One region of the Isoalcanivorax beigongshangi genome, then DNA from elsewhere that is predicted to be linked to it. Evidence: predicted binding sites of a transcription regulator. Region 1 holds the regulator's gene; each other region holds the start of a gene.
What was found. The regulator PhoB, encoded in region 1, activates phosphate uptake and scavenging genes when phosphate is short. The targets are predictions, from matches to a motif close to TGTCATANNNNTGTCANA.

Region 1 (8,015 bases):
ACAGCATGTCAGTGCTGTAACGTGCCGCCAGTGCCACCGTAGCGATCTGGGTCTTGTCACCGATCTCGGCCAAGAAGAACAGCACGAAGGCGGCTACGAATGGGCCCATGCGGCGCTTTTGATCGAGTTCTTCTTCGCCGTCCGGCACCAGCATCCACAGGCCGAGGCCGATGAAACCGATGCCGAGGATCACCGTGAGCCAGAACATCGAGATCAGTCCGGCCAGCCAGCTACCGAACCAGGCCGACAGCCCGTGGTTGATGAGGGTGGCCAAAATGACGCCGGCCAGAATCGCCCAAGGGGCTCGGTAGCGTTGGGCCAGAGCGAATGACAGCAGCTGGGTTTTATCACCGATTTCGCCGATCGCGACCAAGCCGGTGGAGACCAAGAAGGCTTCGAACATCATGGTGGGGTTTCCTGGGGCGGGACCGTACTTCGACACAGGACACTACAGCCCGTCCCGCCACAGGAGGCCGCAGTGTCCCAGGTCTTGCCGGTCCTGTTTCCGTTGCCGGAAACCGGTCCTCACCGCCATGTCGTGTGCGACAAGTATGTTGACGGTGGGCTGCGCGGGGCGGCGCATCGACTACTCCCCCAGAACGGCGCCAAGGGTACGTCAACGTGTTAGAGTCGGCAACCATGCCCGCCGCCGGAGGAACCCGTCCCGATGGACGATGACCGTCTGATCGATCTCGAAACCCGCATTGCCTACCAGGACGACCTCCTGGAGACCCTCAACGACATCGTTGCGTCCCAGCAACAGCAGCTCGATCAGCTGCACAAGATCTGCCACGGACTGCTGGAGCACCTGCACGAGTTGTCGGCGGCGGTGGCCAAAGGGCCGCTGGCCGTCGAACACGAAATCCCGCCGCACTACTGAGCGGCTGCCATGACCTTCGCATCGCCGCCGGCGTCCGGCCGCCTGCATCAGCAGGCCGACTTCGTTCTATTTTTAGTAGCACGTTTGGCAGCGGTGCTGGCCATGCAGATGCAGGCGGTGGTGGTGGCCTGGCAGGTCTACGATCGCACCGGCGATCCGCTGGCGCTGGCTTGGGCCGGTTTGGCGCAGTTCATCCCGATGCTGCTGTTGTTATTGCCGGCCGGCGACCTAGTAGACCGCTACAGCCGTAAACGCCTGATGATGGCCAGTGTGGCGGTGATGGCGCTGTGCAGTGCGTTGCTGCTGTGGGCCAGCCGTGCACCGCTGGCAGCGGTGTACGCAGTGCTGGCGCTGTTTGGGGCGGGCCGTGCGTTCCTGTCGCCGTCCCTGTCGAGCCTGCTGCCGCAGATCGTCCCGCGTGAGCGGCTGCCGCAGGCGATATCGGTCAACGCCATGGTGATGAAATTCGCCACTATCAGTGGGCCGCTGCTGGGTGGGCTGCTCTACGCGGTGAGCGGCGAGGTGGTGTACGCGGTGTGCTGCGCGGCCTTTGTGCTCAGCGTGCTAACGCTGATCCCGCTGCGGGTGCGTTATGCCGAACCACCAGCGGCGGGTGAGAGCCGTGCGGTGCAGCGATTCTTCGCCGGCATCCGTTTCATCCGCACTCGGCCGATTATCCTCGGTGCCATTTCCCTCGACCTGTTCGCGGTGCTGCTGGGCGGCGTGGTGGCGTTGCTGCCGGTGTATGCCAGCGAGGTGTTGGATGTGGGCTCCACCGGTCTTGGCGTGTTGCGCAGCGCGGTGGCGGTGGGGGCGCTGGTAATGGGCCTGTACCTGAGCCTGCGACCGTTGCAGCGCCGGGTCGGGCGCACCATGTTCGTGGCGGTGGCAGTGTTCGGCGTGGCTAATTTGGTGTTCTCGTTGTCGCACTGGTTCTGGCTGTCGGCGGCGATGATGCTACTGGCCGGCGCTGCGGACATGATCAGCGTTAACGTGCGCATGACCTTAATCCAGCTGGCCACCCCGGACGCCATGCGCGGCCGGGTCAACGCCGTGAACATGCTGTTCATTGGCTCGTCCAACGAGCTGGGCGAATTCCGCGCCGGTACCTTTGCGTCGGCGGCTGGCACCGTGACGGCCGCTGTCGGCGGCAGCTTGGCAACGCTGGCGGTGGTGGGGCTGTGGGCAAAGGTGTTCCCGGTGCTGCGCAAAGTGGACCGTTTCGACGACGTCGAAGCCCGCCCGGTGGCCGGCGGTCACTGACAACTGCCGGAACGGCTCAGCCGCCGACGTCCTTGCGCTCTTCGTCACCCACCCGCCAGCGCGGGAAGTGGCAGGTGAAGCAACTGCCTTTGCCGAGCGTGCTCTCAATGTTCAGACGGGCGTTGTGGCGGATCAGCACGTGCTTGACGATCGACAGTCCGAGCCCGGTGCCGCCGGTGTGTGTCACGCGACTGTGGTCGGGACGGTAGAAGCGCTCGGTGAGCCGGGGCAGATGCTGGCGGTCGATGCCGACGCCGTTGTCGAGCACCGAGAAATGCCCGCCCAAGTCGTCCTCCCACCAGCGGATGTCGATGCGCCCTGCCTGCGGCGTGTACTTCACCGCGTTGGTGATCAGGTTACTGAACGCGCTCTGGATCTCGTTATGATCGCCGAGCAGAGTGGCGTCCGGCGCCACTTCCAGCACGATCTGCTGGGCCTTCTCCGGGTGCAATGACAGCGCGTCCTGCTGCAACCGGCGCAGCAGCGGCGCCAGCATGATCTTGTGGTAGTTGTTGTCTGGCTCGGTGCCTTCCAGCCGGGCCAGCAACAGTAGATCTTGGATCAATGCATCCATGCGGTGGCTCTGTTGATCCATTTGCTGCAGCGCGCGGTGCATGCGGGTTTGTTCCGGCGGCAGCGTGTCGATCAGGGTTTCCAGGTAGCCTTTCAACACCGTCAACGGGGTCTTCAATTCGTGGCTGACGTTGGCAACGAAATCCTTGCGCATCTGTTCCAGGTTATGCAGCCGGGTGACATCGCGCACCACCACCAGCCATTCGCCGCCGCCGAAGCGGGTAATGGTGAATTCCAACAGGATGTTGTCGTTGGACGGGGCAGGCAGCGACATCGGATGGTCGAAGTTGCCGGTGTGCAGGTATTCCACCAGCCGCGGATCGCGAATCAGGTTGGTGAGCGGTTGGCGCACATCCTGCGGCGCACGAAAGCCCAGCAGGCGCTCGGCGGCGCGGTTCCAGAACTCCAGCCGACCGCGGCGGTCGACCACGATGATGGCGTCACGGTGGGCGGTGATTGAGCTTTGTGCACGGCCGATCAGCTGCTGTAGGTCGTCGCGGGCGGACATTTCCTTGCGCAGCAGCCGGTAGATGGCGTCAAACAGTTCGCCCCAGGCGCCGGAGCTTTCCGGCGGCTCCCATTGTTCCGGGTAACGCTGGATCCAGCGCACGAAGCGCACGATCTGCCACAAGTTAAGGGCTACATAGCCGATCATGGCCAGTGCCAGCGGCCAGAAGCTGTGGGCGTACCAAGACAGCAACAGACCGATGACGAGGACCAGCGCAATGCGCCGGACTTCGCTGAAGACAGTGAAATTCAAGCCGGTTTCTCCTGCACAGCCAGTGCCGCCCCGGATGGCGACGCCGGCCCGGGGCGTGGGTGCTCAGGGCCGGTCAGACCGGACGTGGCGTCTTGGTGGAAAACCGGTAGCCGGTGCCGCGTACAGTCTGGATGAACCGGTCGAAATTATAAGGCGCCAGTGCCTTGCGCAAGCGGCGAATGTGGACGTCGATGGTGCGATCTTCCACATACACGTTGGCGCCCCACACTTGGTCGAGCAATTGGGTGCGGGAATAGGCGCGCTCCTGGTGGCTCATGAAGAACTCCAGCAGGCGGTATTCGGTGGGGCCCATTTCCACCGGTTCGCCGTTGGCGGTGATGCGGTGGCTGACTGGGTCCAGGCACAAACCCTCGGCGTCGATGGCCTTTTCTGCGCCGCCAACGCTGGAGCGCCGCAGTACGGCCTTGATGCGGGAGATCAACTCGCGGGTGGAAAACGGCTTGGTGATGTAATCATCCGCGCCGACATCCAGCCCTTGGATCTTGTTGTCCTCTTCGCTCTTGGCAGTAAGCATGATGATGGGAATTTCCGCGGTGTTCTCGTCGCGCTTGAGGCGCCGCGCCAGCTCAATGCCGGTCACCGAAGGCAGCATCCAGTCCAGCAGCACCAGCTCGGGGCGGCTGTCCACAATAATGGCATGGGCGGTTTGGGCGTTTTCCGCCTCCAGGACCTCAAAGTCCGCCAACTCCAATGCCACCGCCACCATCTCGCGGATAGCGGGTTCGTCGTCAACGATCAGGATCTTGTGCTTGCTCATGTCATATCGTGTAGGTAGTGGGTTCGATGCCCATTAGATGGCCATTTAATGACAGGAATATGACAGCTGGCCCGGGGCGATAGCGTCAGAATGCGCAATCGCCGCCGGCGGCTCAAGCGCCGCCTCGGGCCGTCAAGCGAGCAGGTAGTGCAACCAGAGGCCGGCAAAGATGGCCGCGCCGACCCACTGGTTGTTGAGGAACGCCTTCAAGCACAGCGCTGGATCGCGGTCGCGGATCAGCCATTGCTGGTAGACGAACAATGCGGCGGACACGGCCAAGCCTAGGTACCAAGGCCAGTCGAACGCCAGTGCCCGGCCCAGCAGCGCCAACGCCACTAGGGCCAGTGCCTGCAACAGGCCGATGATCAAGCGGTCGGCGTCGCCGAACAGAATCGCGGTGCTTTTGATGCCCACTTTGAGGTCGTCTTCACGGTCGCAAATGGCGTATTCGGTATCGAACGCCACCGTCCACAGCAGCTTGGCCACGAACAGCAACCAAGCGGCGGCCGGTACGCTGTTAGTTTCGGCGGCAAAGGCCATCGGGATCGACCAAGCGAAGGCGGCACCGAGAAACAGCTGCGGCAGATGGGTGAAGCGTTTGGTGAAGGGGTACAGCGTGGCCAGCCCCACCGCGCCGAACGACAGCCAGAACGTCAGCGGGTTAAGCAGTAGCAGCAACGAGGCGGACAACGCGATCAGTACGGCGAACAGCGCCAGCGCATCGCGGCCGCGCAGGGCGCCGGTGGCCAGCGGGCGCTGGCAGGTGCGGGCTACGGCGCCATCCCATTTGCGGTCAGCGTAATCATTGATCACACAGCCGGCGGCGCGCATCAGCCAGACGCCGGCGGTGAAGACCAGGATGTTTTTCAGTGAGGGGCTGCCGTTGCCGGCGATCCACAACGCCCACAGCGTTGGCCAGAACACCAGCAGCGCGCCGATCGGCCGCTCCAGGCGCATCAGTTGAATCCACGGCCACAGCGCTGGAAAGCGCGTTTCTATCCAGGCAAACACCTTATTCTCCGTCGGTTTCGGCCAGCACCCGTGTCCACAGTGCGGGCAGGAAAAACTCCGCCACCAAGATCGGTTGGCCGCGCTTGCGGAACAGTGACTCCCGTCCCCACAGCTGCTCGCCGGATTGCGGGTGCGGCAGCCGCTCGCCGTCCACCTCGGTGATCCAGACCGCGTCACGGCTGGCCATGGGCAGGCGGAACAGCTCCCAGCCCAACGAGCGACGCGCCATGTGGCCGAGTACGCGATTGGCGCCGGTGAGCGAGGTCAGCGGCAGCACTGAGCGCGCGTACACCATTGGTTGGTCATCCAGCAGCAGTTCCACTTCGCGGATGCGGGCGTGCTGGCGCGCGGATAGGCCGGCGAAACGGGCTTCGGTGGCGGTGGGGGCGCTGATGCCCTCCTGCAGTAGGCGCACGGCGAAGCGGCCGTGGCGGCGCAGGCGGGCAGTGAGGGAGCCGGTGTCCAGTAACCAGTCACGCACCAGTGGCGGCAGGCGGCGCTGCTGGGCAGGCTGCCAATGAAGCTGCGAGGGCAGAAACGGACTGGGGCGGAACGAGGTCAACATGGGCTCCCGGCGGGCATGGCCGGGCGAACTATGCGGCAGCCTGCAGGGCATGGCAAGCACGGCCAGCCTGACCCTTGCGCCTGCTGCAAGGTGCCACTCCGCCACTGTAACCGTCGGCAGTGTCATTGATTTTTGACGGGGCGGTCGCTAGGTTAGCCGGTCTCTTTTCGGCGCCCACTGGGCCGCCTTTCCACAGGTTACGCGGTTGAGGACAGAACATGAAAAAGTGGGAATGTGTCGTGTGCGGGTTCATCTACGATGAAGCGTTGGGCCTGCCGGACGAAGGCATTGCGCCGGGCACCGCCTGGGATGACATCCCCGATGACTGGGTCTGCCCGGATTGCGGCGTGTCCAAGGATGATTTCGAGATGGTCCAGATCTGACCCTCTCTTGGAAGGCGCCGCGGGCGCCTTCCCTGTTTCAGGGCCGTGAGCGGCCACCCCCAGATTCACAGCGAGATACCGTTATGGCTCCTATTGTTGTCATCGGCACCGGCTTGGCCGGCTTCAACCTGGTCAAGGAATTCCGCAAGCACGACGCTGAAACGCCGGTGGTGATGCTGACCTCGGACGACGGTCGCAATTACTCCAAACCGATGCTGTCCAACGGCCTGGCGCGTAACAAGACCGCCGATGAGTTGGTCATGGCGAGCCCGGAACAGACCGCCGCTGCACTCAACGTGACGGTCCGCCCAGGTGTGTCGGTGACCGCCATTGATCGCGCTGCCAAGCAGGTGGTACTGGGCGACGAGCGCCTCGATTACAGCCAGTTGGTGTTGGCCTGCGGCGCCGATGTATTCCGCCCGCAGTTAGAAGGCGACGGCCAAGACGCGGTGTTCAGCATCAATGACCTCACCGATTACGCTCGCTTCCGCAGCGCCCTCGAAGGCCGCAAGTCGGTATTGGTGATGGGTGGCGGCCTGATCGGCTGTGAGTTTGCCAACGATATGGCTCAGGCTGGCATCCAGGTGCATGTGGTGGAGCCGATGGGCCGCTGCTTGCCGCTGCTGGTGCCGGAAGCAGCGTCCCAGGCTGTGTCGGCTGGTCTCGGCGCGCTCGGGGTCAGTTTCCACTTCGGCCCGTTCGTACAACGTGTTGATCGCCATGGTGAGGGTGTGCGTGCCACCTTGTCCGATGGTGCCACCGTGGATGTCGATCTGGTGCTGTCGGCTGTGGGCCTGCGTCCGCGCATCGCGCTAGCGGCCGAAGCCGGTCTGGCGGTGGACCGTGGCGTGCAGGTGGATCGTCAGCTGCGCACCAGCGATCCGCAGATTTTTGCCCTCGGCGATTGCGCCGAAGTGGACGGCCACGTGCTGCCCTACCTGCTGCCGCTGATGGCGTCGGCACGGGCGCTGGCTAAGACACTGGCCGGCACGCCGACCGATGTCAGCTACGGCGTGATGCCGATCACCATCAAAACCCCGGCCTGCCCGGTGGTGTGTGTGGTGGCGCCGCGCGGAACCGCTGGGCATTGGCAAGTGGAGGCCGATGGCCACCACGTCAAGGCACTGTTCCGCGACGAGCAAGGCCAGCTCCACGGCTACGCTCTGACCGGTGATGCCTGCAGCGAAAAAATGGCTCTCAACAAGGACATGCCGGCGCTGTTCTGAGTCGGCGGTAGGAGTATCTGTATGCGTTTCCGTCTCGTGATGTGGATATTGGGTCTGCGCTTGCGCTGGCTGGGTCGCCGTAATGAGAAATTTGCCGGCAAACTGTCCGGTCGCAATGTGCTGATGCAGTGGCGCACGAAGGCTGGCACCCCGGCGCGCTGGTTCCACTTCAGCGACGGCGGTGTGCGCAGCGGCGCAGGTCTGCACCCGGCGCCGACGGTGGCGCTGTCGTTTGAGGATGCGGCTTACGCTTTCAATGTGCTCAAGCAAGCAGCCGGCAATCAGATGGTCTTCATGGAAGGCATGCAGCAGCAGAAGATTGCCATCGAAGGTGATGTCAGCCAGATGATGTGGTTTATGTCGTTGATGAAATTCATCGCACCCAAGCGCTAAACCTTTGCTCCGGGTGTTAGGCGACAGCCTTGCTACTCCGGCAATAAAAAACGCCGCACCCGGTATCGGATGCGGCGTTTTTTATTGCGCTAGGATCAGCGGCTCAGCCCAGCAGGCCGCCGAGCAGGCCACCGAGGATCGGGCCGAGAATCGGAATGCCATCCAGCGGTGAGCCGTTGCCGC
Region 2 (8,015 bases), 1.1 Mb from region 1:
ACCCGTGCTTGGCTTGCCGCAGTCGCTGTCGTATGTTGCCAGCCAGCGCAGCCGCGCCATCACAGGGGTGTGGGACCGGGGACCATGGGCATCGATTCATTCATTGATTTGGCAGGCAGCATCGGCACCGTATTGGCGGCGTTGGTGTCGATCATTCCGGCGTGTTGGCACCTGATCAATCGCGCGCCGCGCTACCTGCGCCGGGATCGCCCGGATGCGTTGGTGCAGCTCGCTGGTGATGTGCCGGAGCTGCTGGAAGTGGCGCAGCAGCAGCGCCGCTGTTTGGCGGCAGAACGGTTAGTGCAGAAGCCGGTCACGGTGGAGGAGGTGGACACCATTCTCGGGCTGTTCCGCACCCACCGCTTTACCCAGAACGATCTGCGCACCTTGACCCGCTACTGGAGCTATCAAGGCGGCCGCTTTGTGTTGCCAGTCAGCTGGCTGCTGAGGCTGGAAGCGGTGTTCCTCGGTGTGGTGTGCGTGTTGCTGGTGTTGGTGATGGCGGTGTTGGGGACTGCACTGTTCGCCGATGTATGGCAGGACGGCGCTATTCCCGACGCGGTGTTGGCCGGGCTGTTGTTACAGGTGGTGGTGTATGTGGCCTGGATTTGGTTCCAGCGCCGGGTGCCCCATTACTGGCGTAACCGTGAGGCCTGGGCCGCCAAGTTGGCGGCCTACCAAGACACGCTCTGAGTCACTCGCTGCGGTAACCGTGTGGGTTGCTGTGCTGCCAGTGCCAATGGTCGCGGCACATGTCTGTCAATGAACGCTGTGCTTCCCAACCCAATGCCTGCCGGGCAAAGGAGGGGTCGGCGTAGCAGGCGGCCACATCACCCGCACGGCGCGCGCTAATAGTCAGCGGCACCGGGCGGCCGCTGGCGACTTCAAAGGCTTTCGCCATCTCCAGCACGGAGTAACCCCGGCCGGTGCCGAGGTTGACGATCAATTCCCCGTCGCCGTTCTGCAGCGCCTGCAAGGCCGCCAGATGGCCGGCCGCCAAGTCCATCACGTGAATATAGTCACGCACCCCGGTGCCGTCCGGGGTGGGGTAGTCATCGCCGTAGACCGTCAACGCCGGCCGCAAGCCAGCCGCCACTTGAGCAATATAAGGCATCAAGTTGTTCGGCGTGCCCTGCGGGGCCTCGCCGATACGGCCGCTCGGATGGGCACCCACAGGATTAAAGTAACGCAGCAGCGCAATACGGAAGTCCGGTTCGGCGCGGTGCAGGTCGCGCAGCATTTGCTCAATGTGCAGCTTGGTGGCGCCATAGGGGTTGGTGACGCCGAGCGCCGCCTGTTCGGTCAGCGGCAGCTGCTCTGGAATGCCGTAAACGGTGGCGGAGGAGCTGAACACCAACTGCCGCACGCCGGTGGTTTGCATGGCTTCCAACACACTGAGCGTACCGCCGACATTGACACGGTAGTAACGCAGCGGCTCGGCCACTGATTCGCCCACCGCCTTGAGGCCGGCAAAGTGGAGTACCGCCTGCGGCCGGGTGTCGCCCAGCAACTGGGTCACCAGTGCGGTGTCTGCCATGTCGCCTGCAGTCCAAGACAAGTGGCCGTCCGGTACCAACTGTTGCACCCGGCGCAGGGCCTCGGCGTCGCTGTTGGCGAAATTGTCCAGCACGTGGACGTGCCAGCCGGCCTCTAGCAATTGCAGCACAGTGTGGCTGCCGATGTAGCCGGCGCCGCCGGTAACCAGAACGCTGCGCATAGTCATCCCTGTGGTGTAAGCAGAAGGCGGCAAGCATAACGCAATTGGGCGGGGTTGGATGAGGGCGGTTGCTTGTCACCGAGTTGTCACGGTCTAGTTATGACGTTGTCGTGATGGCGCGTTAGAAGTCGATGAACCAGTGCTGGGATGGAATCGACATGGCCTATACCCGCCGCGCCTTGTTGCGCACTTTGTTTTACGGTGCCGGAGCCGCCGCTGCTGTGGCATGGGGGTTGGACCGCCCGTCCGGCTACCTGCCGCTCAGCCGTGTCCCCGGCGCGTTGCCGCCGCTGGATAAACTGCCAGGCCGCGAGTTGCCGCTGGTGGCCGGGCCACTGTCGCAAATTGGACTGCTGCAGAATTCCGGCGTCGATGGCATCTGGATTCCGGAAGGCTTCTCGGTGCGCTGTGTGGCGCGCCACTTGGCCAACCCGGTCAGCGGCCGCATTGATCCCAGTGGTGGGCTGCTCGGTTACAGCTGGCATCGGGCACCGGACGGCGGCGCCGTGTTCGGTGCAGAAGATGGCGGCTGGGTGTATGTGTCTAACAGCGAGACCAACCGCAGTGGTGGTGTCGGCGCACTGCGCTTTGCCGCCGACGGCAGCTTGATCGATGCCTATCCGGTGCTGCTCAACACCCGCCGCAATTGCGCCGGCGGGCCGACACCGTGGGGCACTTGGTTGTCCTGCGAGGAACTGTCGGATGGGCTGGTGTACGAATGCGATCCGTTCGGCACGCCGGCGCAGGCGGTGGTGCATCCGGCGCTGGGGTGCTTCCGCCACGAGGCGGCGGCAGTGGATGAGCAGACGCGCACGGTGTACCTCACTGAAGACCACGGCGACGGTCGCTTCTATCGCTTCCGCTCGTTCGGCCGGGTGTCCGGCATCAACGGACGCAGTGCCTTGGACCTGAGCCAGGGCGTGTTGGAAGTGCTGGAAATTGACGGCTTTGCCCACGGTGGTTACGACGATAATCTCGCCAGTGCCCGGGTGCTGCGCAAGGTGCGCTGGCAGCCGGTGCTGCAACCCCAACACCCGCAGGGCGAGGTGCGTGACCAGTACCGCGCCAGCACCGGACAGGGTGCGCCCGGCACCCGCTTCAATGGCGGCGAGGGGTTGTGGATCCAGCACTTCCCTGACGGCCAGCAGCCGCTGTTGCCGGACGGTCAGCGGCCATTGCGGGCGGTGGTGTTTTTCGCTTGCAAGGGCGACAACCGGGTCTACGCGCTCGACATCGACAACGATCAGATTGAAGTGGTGTTCGACAACGAGCATTTGATCGGCACCGGGCAAGCACCGTTTAAGGACGTGGATAACTTGGTGGTCAGCCCGGCCGGCGATGTGATCGTGGCCGAAGACGGTGATGCCATGCGGCTGATGGTGATGGTGCCGAACGGTGTGCCGCGCATCCTGCTGCAGATCGACCATGGCGGTTCGGAGTTGACCGGCCCGGCGTTCACGCCGGATGGTTCGCGGCTGTATTTCAGCTCCCAACGCGGTCCGTCCGCCATGTTGGTCAATCGCGGCGCCACGTATGAATTGACGTTGCCGCCGGCGTTCCGCCCGGGCAGCGCTTGACCGGGCGACGCTGGCCCTTTGAGCCTGGAGCAAGGCGGGTGGCAACCCGCTGCCCGCGTGGCGCCGTTAGCTCTCGCCGTGGTCGTCGGTGGGCGGTACCAGGTCAATTTCCAGCGATGCTTTCTCGACAAAGTATTCCGGCAGTTCGCCTTGAATGGCGGGCGCCAACTGCTTGAAGTCGGCCACTTGTTTGACCAGGTTGCCGCGGCCGCTGACCAACTGCCCCTCGGCTTTCACATAGGCTTCGCTGGCGCGATCAAGACTGCGGCGGATTTGCTCGAAGCTGGCCAAGAAGGTGTTGAGCTTGCGGAACACTTGGTCCGCTTTCGACGCCAGCGCGGCGGTGTGCTTGTTCTGGTCCTCAAACCGCCACAGCTGGCGCACGATGTTAAGGCTGGTGAGCAGGGTGGTGGGCGTGGCCACCAAAATATTGCGCGCCATCGCCACCTGGAACAGTTGCTCATCGGCCTTCAGCGCTTCCACGAATGCCGACTCGATCGGCACAAACATGAACACCACTTCCGGTGAGTTCAGCCCTTCGATTTTGTCGTAGGCGCGATCAGCCAATTCGTTGATGCGGTCGCGGAACGCCTGCACGTGCTCGCGCAGCGCCTGCTGCCGCTCCAGCTCGTCCTCGCTGTTCACATAGCGGGTATAAGCCGCCAGCGACACCTTGGCGTCGATGATCAGATGCTTGCTCTGCGGCAGGTAAACAATGGCATCCGGGCGCTGGCGACCATCTTCGGTCTGGAACGACACCTCGCGGCGGTAGTCTTGATCACGGCGCAGACCGGAACGCTCAAGGATGTTGTCCAACACCAGCTCACCCCAGTTGCCCTGCAGCTTCTTCTGCCCACGCAGGGCGGTGGCCAATTCGTGGGCTTCTTGGGTGATCTGCTGGTTGAGACTTTTCAGCGTTGCCAGTTCTTGGCGCATGGCGCCTTGCTGAGCGGTTTCACGGTGGTGGATGTCCTGCACTTCTTTTTTGAAGTCATCCATGAACTTTTGGAACGGCTGCATCACGCCGCTGAGGCTGGCTTGGCTGTGTTCCTGCAGCGCCTTGCTCTTGGTTTCGAGGATATCGTTGGCCAGCAGTTTGAATTGCTCTGACAGCTGCTGCTTTTGTTGTTCGAACAGGGCCAGTTGTTGCTGGTGGTGGGCGTCGCGCTCGGTGAGTCGGGCCTCCTGTTCGGCGTGCTGGCTTTGTAGTTCGGCGTGACGCTGTTGCAGTTGCTGAAATTGCTGACGTTGTTGTTGCAGCTCCGCCAGCAGCTGTTGCAACTGTTCCTGCAACGCGGCCACACGGGTGGTTTCGGCGCTCAGCTGTTCGGCGCGCTGACTGAGACGATGCTGAGCATCGGCCAGTGCGGTGCTGTGCTGTTGCTCTCGCTGCTGGCTGAGTGCCAGTGCATCACGGCTGTGATTGAGTTCCGCTTGCTGCACTTGATGGGCGGTATGCAAGGTGCGTTGCTCGGCGCTCAAGGCAGTCAGCTGTTGCTGTTGGCTGTCAGTGAGCTGGCGTGCGGCCGCCAGCTGCTGCTCACACTGTTCCAACCGGCTCGCCAGCCGACCGACCGGCCAGCGGCCGATTACGGCGCCCAGTGCCAAGGCCAGCAGTGCCAGCACACCCATCAGCCCGATGGCCTGCGCGGTTAACGTCATGGTCAGGATTCCTGTCAGCAGAAAATACGATATCGCGGCAGTATAACGGCGCCGGCCCTAGTTTGTTGACGGGCCACGTATTTTGTATGCTCGGGCCCATCTTTCGAGCAGTGTGCGTCGGCCGCTGCACTTCATTCACCGCTTGGAAAGAGCGGGCGGGCCTGCTGTGGCAGGTGCCAGCCTGGATGCCATGAATCAACAACATTTCCTGTTTCCCACCGACGGCTCGGTACCGCCGGACCGGTTCCTGCTTGAGCGCCGCCGCAGTGAGTGGCAGCACATCGCCATCTACCAGCACCCGGTGTATGGCAATCAACTGTGGATCGATGACGACCTGCAGATTTCCGAATCCGACTTCGCCTACAACAGTGCCATGGTGGCGCCGCTACTGACGCTGGAGCATTGCCAGCAGGTGGCAATCCTTGGAGGCGGCGACGGCGGTGTGCTCAATTACCTGCTCGCTACTTGGGACCAGCTGCAACGGCCCTTGGCGCGCGCCACGCTGATCGATATTGACGGCGCCGTAATCGACTTGTGCCGCAAATGGATGCCGGTGCAGTGGGGCGACGCATTTGATGACCCGCGTGCCGCGGTGGTGGTGGGGGATGCATTCGCCTGGATCGAACAGGCTCGTGATTTGGATGCGGTGATTTACGATCTGACCATGGACCCGGTGCGAGACGACCTTAGCCAGCGCCAGTTTATTGATCAGCTGTTCGCCCATGTGCGTGCCGCCTTGCGACCCGGCGGGGTATTCAGCCTGCAGGCCTGTGGGGAGTGGGATCCTGATTCCAGCGCCTTGCTGGCGACACTGCGCGAGCGCTTGGGCGCCATGTTCGGCGAGGTGCGTGAGCAGACCGTGATGGTGCCATCCTACGGCGAATTGTGGACCTTCATCAGCGTTCAAGCCGACTGAAAAGCATCATCATTCTTCGCTAGCAGCGGATTTCTGGGGCCGTTATCATTCCGGCCCGTTCCTGCCTGTTGGTGATGTCATGTCGCCCCCGTCGTCGTTGTCGCCGCCGGCCGCCGGTCGTACCGAGTGGTTGGGCCTGGCGGTGTTGGTGCTGCCCACCCTGTTGTTGTCGCTGGACCTGACGGTCCTGCATTTGGCCGTGCCGCATCTGGTGCGCGATTTGCACCCGAGCAGTAACCAACTGCTATGGATCCTCGATGTTTACGGTTTCATGGTGGCGGGCTTCCTGATCACCATGGGGGCGCTTGGCGACCGTTGGGGGCGCCGCCGGCTGTTGCTATGGGGCGCTGCCGCATTCGGCATCGCCTCGGTGCTGGCGGCGCTGTCCACCAGTGCCACCATGCTGATCATCACCCGCGCTTTGCTGGGCGTGGCGGGTGCCACGCTGATGCCGTCGACCTTGGCATTGATCCGCAACCTGTTTCACCGCGACGACCAACGTACGGTGGCGATCAGCATCTGGACCACCGGTTTTCTGGTCGGCGGCGCCATTGGCCCGTTGGTGGGCGGCGTCATCCTTGAGTTTGCCCGCTGGCAGACGGTGTTCCTGCTGGGCGTGCCGGTGATGGGGCTGTTGTTGGTGGCGGGGCCGAAGCTGCTGCCGGAGTACCGTGACCCCGACGCCGGACCGCTGGATCTGGCCAGCGCGGTACAGTGTGTGCTGGCACTGCTCGGCTGGACCTACGCGCTCAAGGAAGTGACGCGTTCCGGCTTTACCCTTGATGTGATCGGCGCCTCCTTATTGGCGGCGGCGGCCACTTTAATTTTCGTACGCCGCCAACAGCGGCTGGCGCAGCCGATGTTCGATCTGGCGCTGCTCAGCCACGGCGGCTTCCGGGTGGCGGTGGGCGGCATGATGATTTCGCTGCTGGCGATGTCCGGTGCCTGGTTGTTGGTTTATCAATACCTGCAAGGTGTGCAGCAATTGTCGCCGCTGGAAGCCGGGGTGGTAATGCTGCCGGCGGCGGTGGCGCAGGTGCTGATCACCCAATTTGTGCCGGCCATGCAGCGCCGCATCCGCCACAGCGTGCTGGTCACGGTATCGATGCTGGTGGCGGCGCTGGGCTTTGTGCTGATGGCCGGCGTTGGTCACGGCGGCGGGATCGGTTTGTTGGTGGTGGGAGCGCTGCTGATGGGCAGTGGCCTGATGCCGATGATGATTCTCGCCACCGAGCAGGTGGTGACCTCGGTGCCGCCGGAAAAAGCCGGCGTCGCCTCAGCCACCTCGGAAACGGCGGTGGAGCTGGGCATGGCGCTGGGCATCGCGGTGATGGGCAGCCTCGGCGCGCGCCTGTATCGCGATGAACTCACCGCAGCGCTGTCGTCGGTGTTGCCGGAGACGTTGTTGGCGCAGGCTGGTGAAACCCTCAGCGCCGCGCTGGAACTGGCGCCGCAGACCGCTGAGCCAGAGTTGGTAGTGGCTGCGGCAGAGGCGGCCTTCAGCCATGCACTGGCGCTCAATGCGCTGTGGGGAGCAGCACTGGTGGTGGTGGTGGCGCTGTGGTTGGGGCGGCATCACTGGCGGGCCGAAAAAGCCGCTGGCGCCAGTGTCAAATAGAATATGTGCGTCTATATTTATTTGATTTGGGAATAAGTGGCGGTTGTTTTTTATATTTAAGTAGTTGATTTATATAAAAATAGAGAAAAGTCTGCGTTTTTTTTGGTTCCATCGTGCGGGGCGGCCCAGCGGCCGCCCCTATACGCTGAAAAGCCTTTGGTTATTATCCAAACCCGGCTTTTTCCCGGGCCTTCCGGGCCCGCTTTGACGCGTAGATGGAACCTTATGGTGCTCCCCCAAGACCGCATGACCCACCTCCAAGCATTGGAGGCCGAATCCATTCACATCATCCGTGAGGTGGCCGCCGAGTTCGACCGCCCGGTGATGCTGTACTCCATTGGTAAAGACTCCTCGGTGATGCTGCATCTGGCGCGCAAAGCGTTTGCGCCGGGCAAGCCGCCGTTCCCGCTGCTGCATGTGGACACCACCTGGAAATTCCGCCAGATGATCGAATTCCGTGACCGTATGGCGGCGGAGGCGGGCATGGAGCTGCTGGTGCACAGCAACCCGGAAGGCGTGGCAGCG
Region 3 (8,015 bases), 1.7 Mb from region 1:
ACTTTTCTTTGAGTGTGTCGCGGTCGGCCGGATGCAGCAGGTCGAGCAGTTGCTCAATGCGGTTCAAGGTCTGCACCAACCGCTCCAGCATGTGGGTCAACGCCACTGTGGTGCCCATGTTGACGGTACGCCGACGCAGGCGCGCTACCTCCACCACGCATTGCTCCAACAGCACGCGGGCGTGGGCATCGTCATGCAGATCATCGATCTGGCCGGAGACCCACAGCGGATACTGGCGCACATAGATTGCCAACTCGCGCTGCAACGCCACCAGCGCGGAGTCACGATCCAGCATCTTGTGGTCAAGTCGCAGAATGGCAGGCTCCAGCTCTTCCGCCGCCACCCAGATGCCCAGCAACTCCAGCGATGCCAGCAGTTCCTCCTGCATCTCATCGCGCATCTGCACCCGGTCGTCATCGGAAAACGAGAACAGCGTGGCCAGCAATTTGAGCCACGCGGCATCAGACACCTGCGGCACCCACTCGGCATCCACCTTGCGAGTGAACACCATGAACATCACGTCTTTGACGTTTTCCGGGTCCGCCGGCGACGGGTTCAATCGCTCATAAACCCGCTCCCCCATTTCTTTAAGGAAGCCACGACGGGAGTAAATGCCGGCGCTGGTGAATAGGTGAAAGAAACGCCCATCACGCAGCCAAGCACCGAGTTTACCGGCCAGCGCGGCGTGCAACTCTGGGCGCCCCTCCAATACTACGGCCAGGCCGGTGATGCGGCTTTCCGCCGCTTCGGCGCTCTCCCAGCGGCGCGGGCGCAACCAATCAACAATATGGCGCAGCGTGGTGACCGCGCTGGTGTCCGGGTCCGCAAGGCGCGGCAGCAGTCTTTCCAATGACACGTCAGGCTTCCTGTAACGGGGGACGACACGGCCGTCCAAACGACCCGGAATGATAACAGAGGCGCCACCGGCACCCGCGCCGCCGGCGCTCCAACAGGTAAAATAACTGTGCCGCAGGTAGTTGAAAACAGGATCAAAAACCCCATTTCCCGGTCATACTATGCGCGCGGACCGGCCTGCCCGCCGCCCGCGAGCCCTGCTTCCCCGAGAATCTGGAGACCCTTCGCCCATGATGCGAATCGCCCTGTTCCTGCTGACCAACATTGCCGTGCTGGCAGTGGCCAGCGTTGTGCTGAGCCTGCTCGGCGTCACCACCACCCTGCAACAGAACGGTGTCGACCTTGATCTGCAGTCATTGCTGATCTTCAGCGCGGTGTTCGGCTTCGCCGGCTCGCTGCTGTCGCTGTTCATGTCCAAGTGGATCGCCAAGACCAGCACCCGCACCCGCGTGATCACGCAACCAGCCAACGCCACCGAACAATGGCTGCTGACCACGGTGCGCGAACTGTCTGACCGCGCCGGCATCGGCATGCCGGAAGTGGGGATCTTCCCCGCCAGCCAGTCGAACGCCTTTGCCACCGGCTGGAACAAGAATGCCGCGCTGGTGGCGGTGTCTGAGGGCCTGCTGGCGCGCATGGACAAACAAGAAGTGCGTGCCGTGCTGGCCCACGAAATCGGCCACGTCGCCAACGGCGACATGGTGACGCTGACGCTGATCCAAGGGGTGGTGAACACCTTCGTCATCTTCTTCTCACGCATCATCGGCCACGTGGTGGATCGAGTAGTGTTCAAGACCGAACGCGGCTACGGCCCCGGCTTCTACATCACCTCGTTCATCGCCCAGATCGCGCTTGGCTTCCTCGCCACCGCCATCGTCATGGCGTTCTCGCGCTGGCGTGAGTACCGCGCCGACGCCGTCGGCGCCCAGCTGGCCGGTCGCGACAACATGATCGGCGCGCTGCAACGCCTGAAAGCGGAAACCGCACTGCCTGACCAGATGCCGGAAAGTATGACGGCGCTGGCCATCAACGAAGGCGTGAAGGAAGGGCTGCGCAATATGTTCCGCTCTCACCCGCCGCTGGATGCCCGCATCGAAGCGCTGCGCAACCTGCGCTGAGCGCATCGCCGCTGCAAAGAAAGGGCCCCACTTGGGGCCCTTTTTGATGCGGTAGTACCCCGCCACCAACTGCTGACACATCTGGCAACAGTGTCGCCGGTCGGAATGCGCGTTACCGCGCGTGGCCGGGCGAAGTTTTCATGGAGGCGTCATATCTGGAAACAATACTGGGCTTGGCGCACAAAGCTGCCAACATTACCGTTGAACGGTGAGGAAATTTTGACCGCTGACCCGGTCCCTCCACCTGAACCCACTACCGAGGCAGAGCAGATGAACACCTCAATCCGTACCCAAAATTCCGCTGGGAACCAGGATTTCCACGGTGCTGCCCTGATTGATGCCCAGGGCCGCGAGATCCCCATCACCGAAGAAATGGTGCAACGCGCCTGTGACCGCCTGGAACAGGCTTGGTCCTACCCGCTTAGCACTGCACACCCAGCAAACTGAGGGCCTGCGCCCAGGCCGGTGCCACCGCACCGGATACGCGCAAACCGCCCAGTTCATAACGCAGCGGATAACGCTTGCGCAGCTGGTCAAACCGCACCGCCGCCACCTCCCGTGACGGCGGTGTTTCATTTGGGCCGGCGCCGCAGGCACTCACTAGTGCTTGGTGATCACGCGCCATCGGATACACCCACTGCAGCAGAGCCAACAATTGCGCTTCGGTTTCCAGCGGCGCCTCCCAATGGCGCGGCGGCGCATCGAGCGGCATCGGCTTGGCCGCGTCGGTCAGGCCACGCCACTGGCGCAGCGCCTGGTAGAGCATGTAGGTACCGCGCACTTTGCCTTCCACACTGTAACCGGCGATGTGCGGGGTGCCGATTTGCACTTGCGCCAACAACTGCGGCGTGACCCACGGCTCGTGTTCCCACACATCGAGGATGCACTGTGGCGGCTGCGGCTGGTCCAGCCGCTCCCGCAGCGCCTGCTCGGCAATCACCGGCCCGCGACTGGTGTTGATCAGCAACTGTCCGGCGCTCAGCAGCGCTAACTGATCGGCAGCGATAAGATGGCGGGTCGGTGCCATGCCGGTTACCGACAACGGCACGTGCAAGGTGATCACCGAGCACGCCAACACCTCCGCCAGCGGCGCCCACTCGGCCCCCTCCTCGCACGCCTCACCGGCTGCTTCGCGCGGCGGATCGCTGGCCAACACCCGTAGTCCGAACGCTGCCGCCCACTGCACCACCTTGCGTCCGACGTTGCCAACGCCCACCACGCCCAGTGACAGCGCCGACAACGGTGTGCGCCGCTGTACCGCGAACGCGACCACCGCCTGCAGCACATACTCGGCCACCGCCACCGCGTTGCAGCCCGGCGCATGGGCAAAGGTGATGCCAGCGGCGGCCAGTGCCGCCTGATCGATATGGTCAGTGCCAATGGTGGCGGAGCCGACAAAGCGCACCGCAGAACCGGCCAGCAGCTCGGCATCAACGCGGGTCACCGAACGCACCAGCAGCACATCGGCATCGGCCAGCAACGTGCGGTCCAAAGGTCGGCCCGGGGTACGCACCACAGTGCCGATACCGTCAAACAGCGACAGCGCCGGCATGTTTTCGTCAGCAATGATGTTCACGTGAGGATCCTGCAAGCCGAAGAGGTCAACTGAGTACCGTCATGATGCTGCGCTGGTAGGCTGGCCGCTGCGCCAGCCGTGCCGCCCAATCTTCCAGCGCCGGCAGTGATGGCCGTTCAATCGGCAATTGCAGCCACGGATAGATCAGGGTGCCGAGCGCGATATCACCGTGTCCAATACGCTCACCGGACAGGTATGGCTGAGCCGCCAGCACCGGCTCAACACGCGCTAATAACGCCGCGGCCTCGGCGGCGGCCGTGGCCAACAGCGCCTCGTCCCGTTGCTCCGGCGCGGTGCGGATCCAGCCGACAAAGGCAATGCGGAACGGCGCCACAAAGGTGGTGCTGGCCCAGTCCAGCCACTTATCGGCTTCTGCGCGGGCGCGGGCCTGCTGCGGCCACCAGCTGTCGCCGCCGTACTCGGCCAGCAAATAACGGACGATGGCGTTGGATTCCCACAGCGTCAGGTCACCGTCCTGCAACGTCGGGATCAAGCCATTGGGATTGAGGGCTCGGTATTGCGGGGTGTCGACACCGCCGAACTGGCCGCCCACATCATGGCGCTGGTAGTGCAGCCCCAGTTCTTCCAGGCACCAGAGCACTTTCTTAACGTTATTTGAATTGGTGCGACCCCAAACAGTCAGCATGGCGGCTCTCCGCAAATGGCAAAGTCGGCAGTGTACGCGCCTTGGCGGCGAGCATCAGCCGTATGCCGGCAGTTGTTGCACCGCGGTCACTGCCGCCGCATCCAGCGGTACGCCGTTGCGGTAATGCTGTTCTAGCAGCTGTAGCCACTGGTCCCAGCGCTGGCCGTGGCGCTGTCGTAGTCGCGCCTCGGCGGCTTGGCCGACGGCCGCAGCAAAGCGTGTCTCATCAACGCCGCCAGCGCCGTTGAGGTTATCCAGTGACACCCGAAAGCGATGACCAGTGGCAGCGCAGGCCAGCAGCTCCAACGCCTGCGGCGCCACCTCTACCTGCTCGAACTGCGCCTGCTGCGTCGGCGTGCGGCCATCCGGCGCGTACCAGTAGCCGTAATCGTCCTGCTCTCGGCGCGCCGGCCCGGCCACACACCAGTGGGCAATCTCGTGCAGTGCGCTGCGGAAGTAATCGCGGGTGTACCAAATGGTGTGCGCCTGCCCTGCTCGCCCGGCCTGATAGAACGGCTCAGCCGCACCGCCGCGCAGTACGGTGGCGTACGCCGGCCCCAGCTGACGATTGAACAGATGTTCCAGATCGGCACTCGAAAAAAGCTGTATCACAGTGTTCCCTAACAAGCTGAACATGGTTCGCAAGGCCGGTAGCGCTGCGGTAGAGTAGCCGCCCCTGCCAGAGACCCACGATGACTGAAACCGTTAACTCCCCGCGCCGCGAAATGCTCAGCCAGCTGAGCTTGGCGCTGCCGATTCTCGGCGGCCAATTGGCGCAGACCGGCAACGGCGTGGTCGACACCATGATGGCCGGCCGCGTCAGCGAGCACGATCTGGCGGCGGTAGCGATGGGCGCCAGTTTCTGGGTGCCCTTCTATTTATTCATGACCGGCGTGCTGATGAGCGCCACCCCGCTGATTTCGCGCCACCTCGGCCGTGGCAGTTGGGAGCGCGTCAATCCGCTCGCCCAGCAGAGTCTGTGGCTGGCGCTACTACTCGGCTGCGTCGGCGCGGTGCTGCTGCGGCAACTTGAGCCGGTGGTGGTCGCCATGGACGTGGAACCCGCGCTGCGACCGCTAGTACAAGGTTACCTAGAAGGGCTCAGTTGGGGCATTCCCGGCGCTGCGCTGTTCCTGTCGATGCGCAGCTATACCGAAGCCATGGCGCACACGCGGCCGGTGCTGATCATCAGTATTCTCGGGTTGCTGATCAACATCCCGATCAACTACATCCTGATCTACGGCAAGTTCGGCATGCCGGCGATGGGCGGCGTCGGTTGCGGCTGGGCCTCCGGCATTACCTTTTGGCTGATGGCGCTGATGATGTTCGGCTATATCCGTCTGCACCGCGCCTACGCTCGCGCACGACTGAGCCTGCGCCAGCCCCAACTGTCGCCGGCGCTGTTGGGCCGGATGCTCAAACTAGGGCTGCCGATCGGGCTGGCGATTTTCTTCGAGTCGAGCATCTTCGCGGTGATCGCGCTGTTGATCGGCCATCTCGGCGCGGTAGTGGTCGCTGGACACCAGGTGGCGCTGAACGTGTCCTCACTGCTGTTCATTGTGCCGCTGAGTCTCGGCATTGCGGTGACGGTGCGTGTGTCCCATGCCCGCGGCCGTGGCGATGGCAGCGGCATCAATCTGGCGGTACGCACCGGTTATCTGCTCGCCATCGGCTCCGGCTGCCTGACCGCCAGCTTGCTGCTGCTGACCCGTGGGTTGATCCCGCCGCTCTATACCGACAACCCCGAAGTGCGCCAGCTGGCCACCGGTCTGTTGCTGTTTGCTGGCTTGTACCAGATCTCCGACGCGCTACAGATCATCGCCGCCGGTGCACTGCGCGGCTTCGAGGACACTGCCCGCCCGATGCTGTACACGCTGTTTTCCTACTGGGGTATCGGCCTGCCCACCGGCATCGTGCTAGCACAGACCGATTGGCTCGGGACACCGATGGGGCCGGCCGGGTTCTGGATCGGGCTCTTAGTAGGACTGACCTGCTCGGCAGTGCTGCTCGGCATCCGTCTGCACCGCCGTCGCCAGCAGGAATTGGTGCTGCTGGCGACCGGCAACGCTTAAAGCCCTAATTGCTTGGCGATCACTTCATTCATGATTTCGTAGGTACCGCCGCCAATGGACAGGATGCGGTTGTCCCGCGCCAAGCGCTCCACCACCGATTCGCGCATGAAACCCATGCCGCCGAACAGCTGCACCGCGTCGTAGGTGACGCGGTCGGAGACGGTGGTGGCCAGATTCTTAGCCATGGAAATCTCTTTGATCACCTGCTCGCCGGCTTGGATGCGCGCCGCCACCCGGTAGGTGAACTCTCGGCTCGCTTCCACCTGGGTTGCCATCTCGGCCAGCTTGTGGCGCGTCACTTGGAAGCCACTGAGCGGGCGGCCAAATGCCTGCCGTTCACGCACGTACGCCAATGACTGCTCCAGTGCCAGTTGGGCGGTCATGTTGGCCATGATGCACAGCATCAAGCGTTCCATTTGAAAGTTGGTCATGATGCAGAAAAAGCCGCCATTTTCCGGGCCGATCAAGTTTGCCACCGGCACCCGGCAGTCCTCGAAGAACAGCTCCGCCGTATCGCTGGCCCACCAACCGGTCTTGCGCAGGTTGCGACCCACGCTAAACCCTGGCGTGTCTTTTTCTACCAGCAGCAAGCTGACGCCGCCGAACCCGGGATCGCCGGTGCGCACCGCCACGGTGTAGTAATCAGCACGCACGCCGGAGGTGATGAACGTCTTGCTGCCGTTAACCACATAATGATCGCCATCACGCACCGCGCGGGTCCGCAGATTGGCCACATCCGAGCCACCGCCCGGCTCGGTAACCGCCAGTGCCGAAATCTTCTCGCCCGCCAGCACTGCCGGCACCACCCGCTCCCGCAGCGCATCACTGCCCCACTTCCACACCGGCGGCAAGCCGATGTCGAGCGAGCCGAGGCTGGCCACCAAGCCGCCAGAGGTGGAACGCATCAGCTCTTCCGACACGGCCACCTTCATGAACACATCGTGCTCGCCCTGACCGCCGTAGGCTTCCGGGTGGCCGACACCGAGGAAACCGGCCGCCGCTGCTTTACGATACAACTCGCGGGGGAAGTGGCCGGCCTCCTCCCACTCATCGATGTACGGCAGGATCTCGCGCGCCACAAAGGTGCGTACGCTGTCCCGCACCATGGCGTGGGTGTCATTGAAATAGCTGAGCCCTTGGGTCACCGAAAATCCTCCGTCTCCAATGGTCAAAAACGCTACCAAGCAAGCGCTCGGTCCGCAACACAGGACGGCGCGCCAAGCAGACCGAAACCATCAGCTTGAGCGGATGGGTCAATGACGGCAGTGTGGGGATGTCCGCTGCTGCGCTCCAAATACGGAAAAGCGGCGAGCGGAAAGAGGCAGTGCAACGTTGATCCAGTTCCGGGTGCGCTTGGCTTGAACCAGTGAGCACCCGTCCCACCTAGTCAACCTGCTTTCGGTCCGACCTCAGCGTGAATGGGGGTCCACTATTTGATCCAGGTAAAAGGAGCCTGCGCTACTAAGCGAGGCCCGATCAGATCGAAGCGGGTGGAATCGGATCGGGTTGGATTGGACTGAATCGGTCGGGCTGGGCCAGCACAGGGCGGGTCGGGTCGGGTCGGGTCGGGTTAGGTCGGTGGGATTGGATCAGGCAGGCGGCTCAGTGCACACCGGTGGCGAAGTCCGTGTCGAGCCCTACCGACGACTCAGCCCCCGTCATGCAAGTGTGGCACGTCCCGGTTGTCCCGCTACCGAAAGCAAGCCAGCACTGCCCTTGAGCGCCGCGGCGAAGTCGGCCCCGACGCC

Region 2: AB5I84_RS05965 (alkaline phosphatase PhoX) is a predicted target of PhoB. The motif match lies at 1,791-1,808, and genes of this name have one in related genera.
Region 3: AB5I84_RS08765 (PA1571 family protein) is a predicted target of PhoB. The motif match lies at 2,110-2,127, and genes of this name have one in related genera.

What each region holds. Positions count from the first base shown of each region.
Region 1 covers NZ_JBGCUO010000001.1:266,412-274,426, forward strand. The annotation lists gene AB5I84_RS01165 (TMEM165/GDT1 family protein) at 1-406, opposite strand, end outside; gene AB5I84_RS01170 (SlyX family protein) at 668-880, shown strand; gene AB5I84_RS01175 (MFS transporter) at 890-2,143, shown strand; gene phoR (phosphate regulon sensor histidine kinase PhoR) at 2,160-3,476, opposite strand; gene phoB (phosphate regulon transcriptional regulator PhoB) at 3,550-4,254, opposite strand; gene ubiA (4-hydroxybenzoate octaprenyltransferase) at 4,387-5,265, opposite strand; gene AB5I84_RS01195 (chorismate--pyruvate lyase family protein) at 5,267-5,830, opposite strand; gene rd (rubredoxin) at 6,049-6,213, shown strand; gene AB5I84_RS01205 (FAD-dependent oxidoreductase) at 6,297-7,439, shown strand; gene AB5I84_RS01210 (hypothetical protein) at 7,461-7,832, shown strand; gene AB5I84_RS01215 (hypothetical protein) at 7,936-8,015, opposite strand, start outside.
Region 2 covers NZ_JBGCUO010000001.1:1,331,942-1,339,956, forward strand. The annotation lists gene AB5I84_RS05955 (hypothetical protein) at 85-693, shown strand; gene galE (UDP-glucose 4-epimerase GalE) at 695-1,717, opposite strand; gene AB5I84_RS05965 (alkaline phosphatase PhoX) at 1,876-3,294, shown strand; gene AB5I84_RS05970 (DNA recombination protein RmuC) at 3,361-4,956, opposite strand; gene AB5I84_RS05975 (spermine/spermidine synthase domain-containing protein) at 5,147-5,872, shown strand; gene AB5I84_RS05980 (MFS transporter) at 5,952-7,490, shown strand; gene cysD (sulfate adenylyltransferase subunit CysD) at 7,716-8,015, shown strand, end outside.
Region 3 covers NZ_JBGCUO010000001.1:1,930,602-1,938,616, forward strand. The annotation lists gene AB5I84_RS08755 (site-specific recombinase) at 1-856, opposite strand, end outside; gene htpX (protease HtpX) at 1,086-1,973, shown strand; gene AB5I84_RS08765 (PA1571 family protein) at 2,244-2,420, shown strand; gene AB5I84_RS08770 (4-phosphoerythronate dehydrogenase) at 2,395-3,549, opposite strand; gene AB5I84_RS08775 (glutathione S-transferase family protein) at 3,575-4,195, opposite strand; gene AB5I84_RS08780 (elongation factor P hydroxylase) at 4,250-4,807, opposite strand; gene AB5I84_RS08785 (MATE family efflux transporter) at 4,888-6,267, shown strand; gene AB5I84_RS08790 (acyl-CoA dehydrogenase family protein) at 6,264-7,373, opposite strand.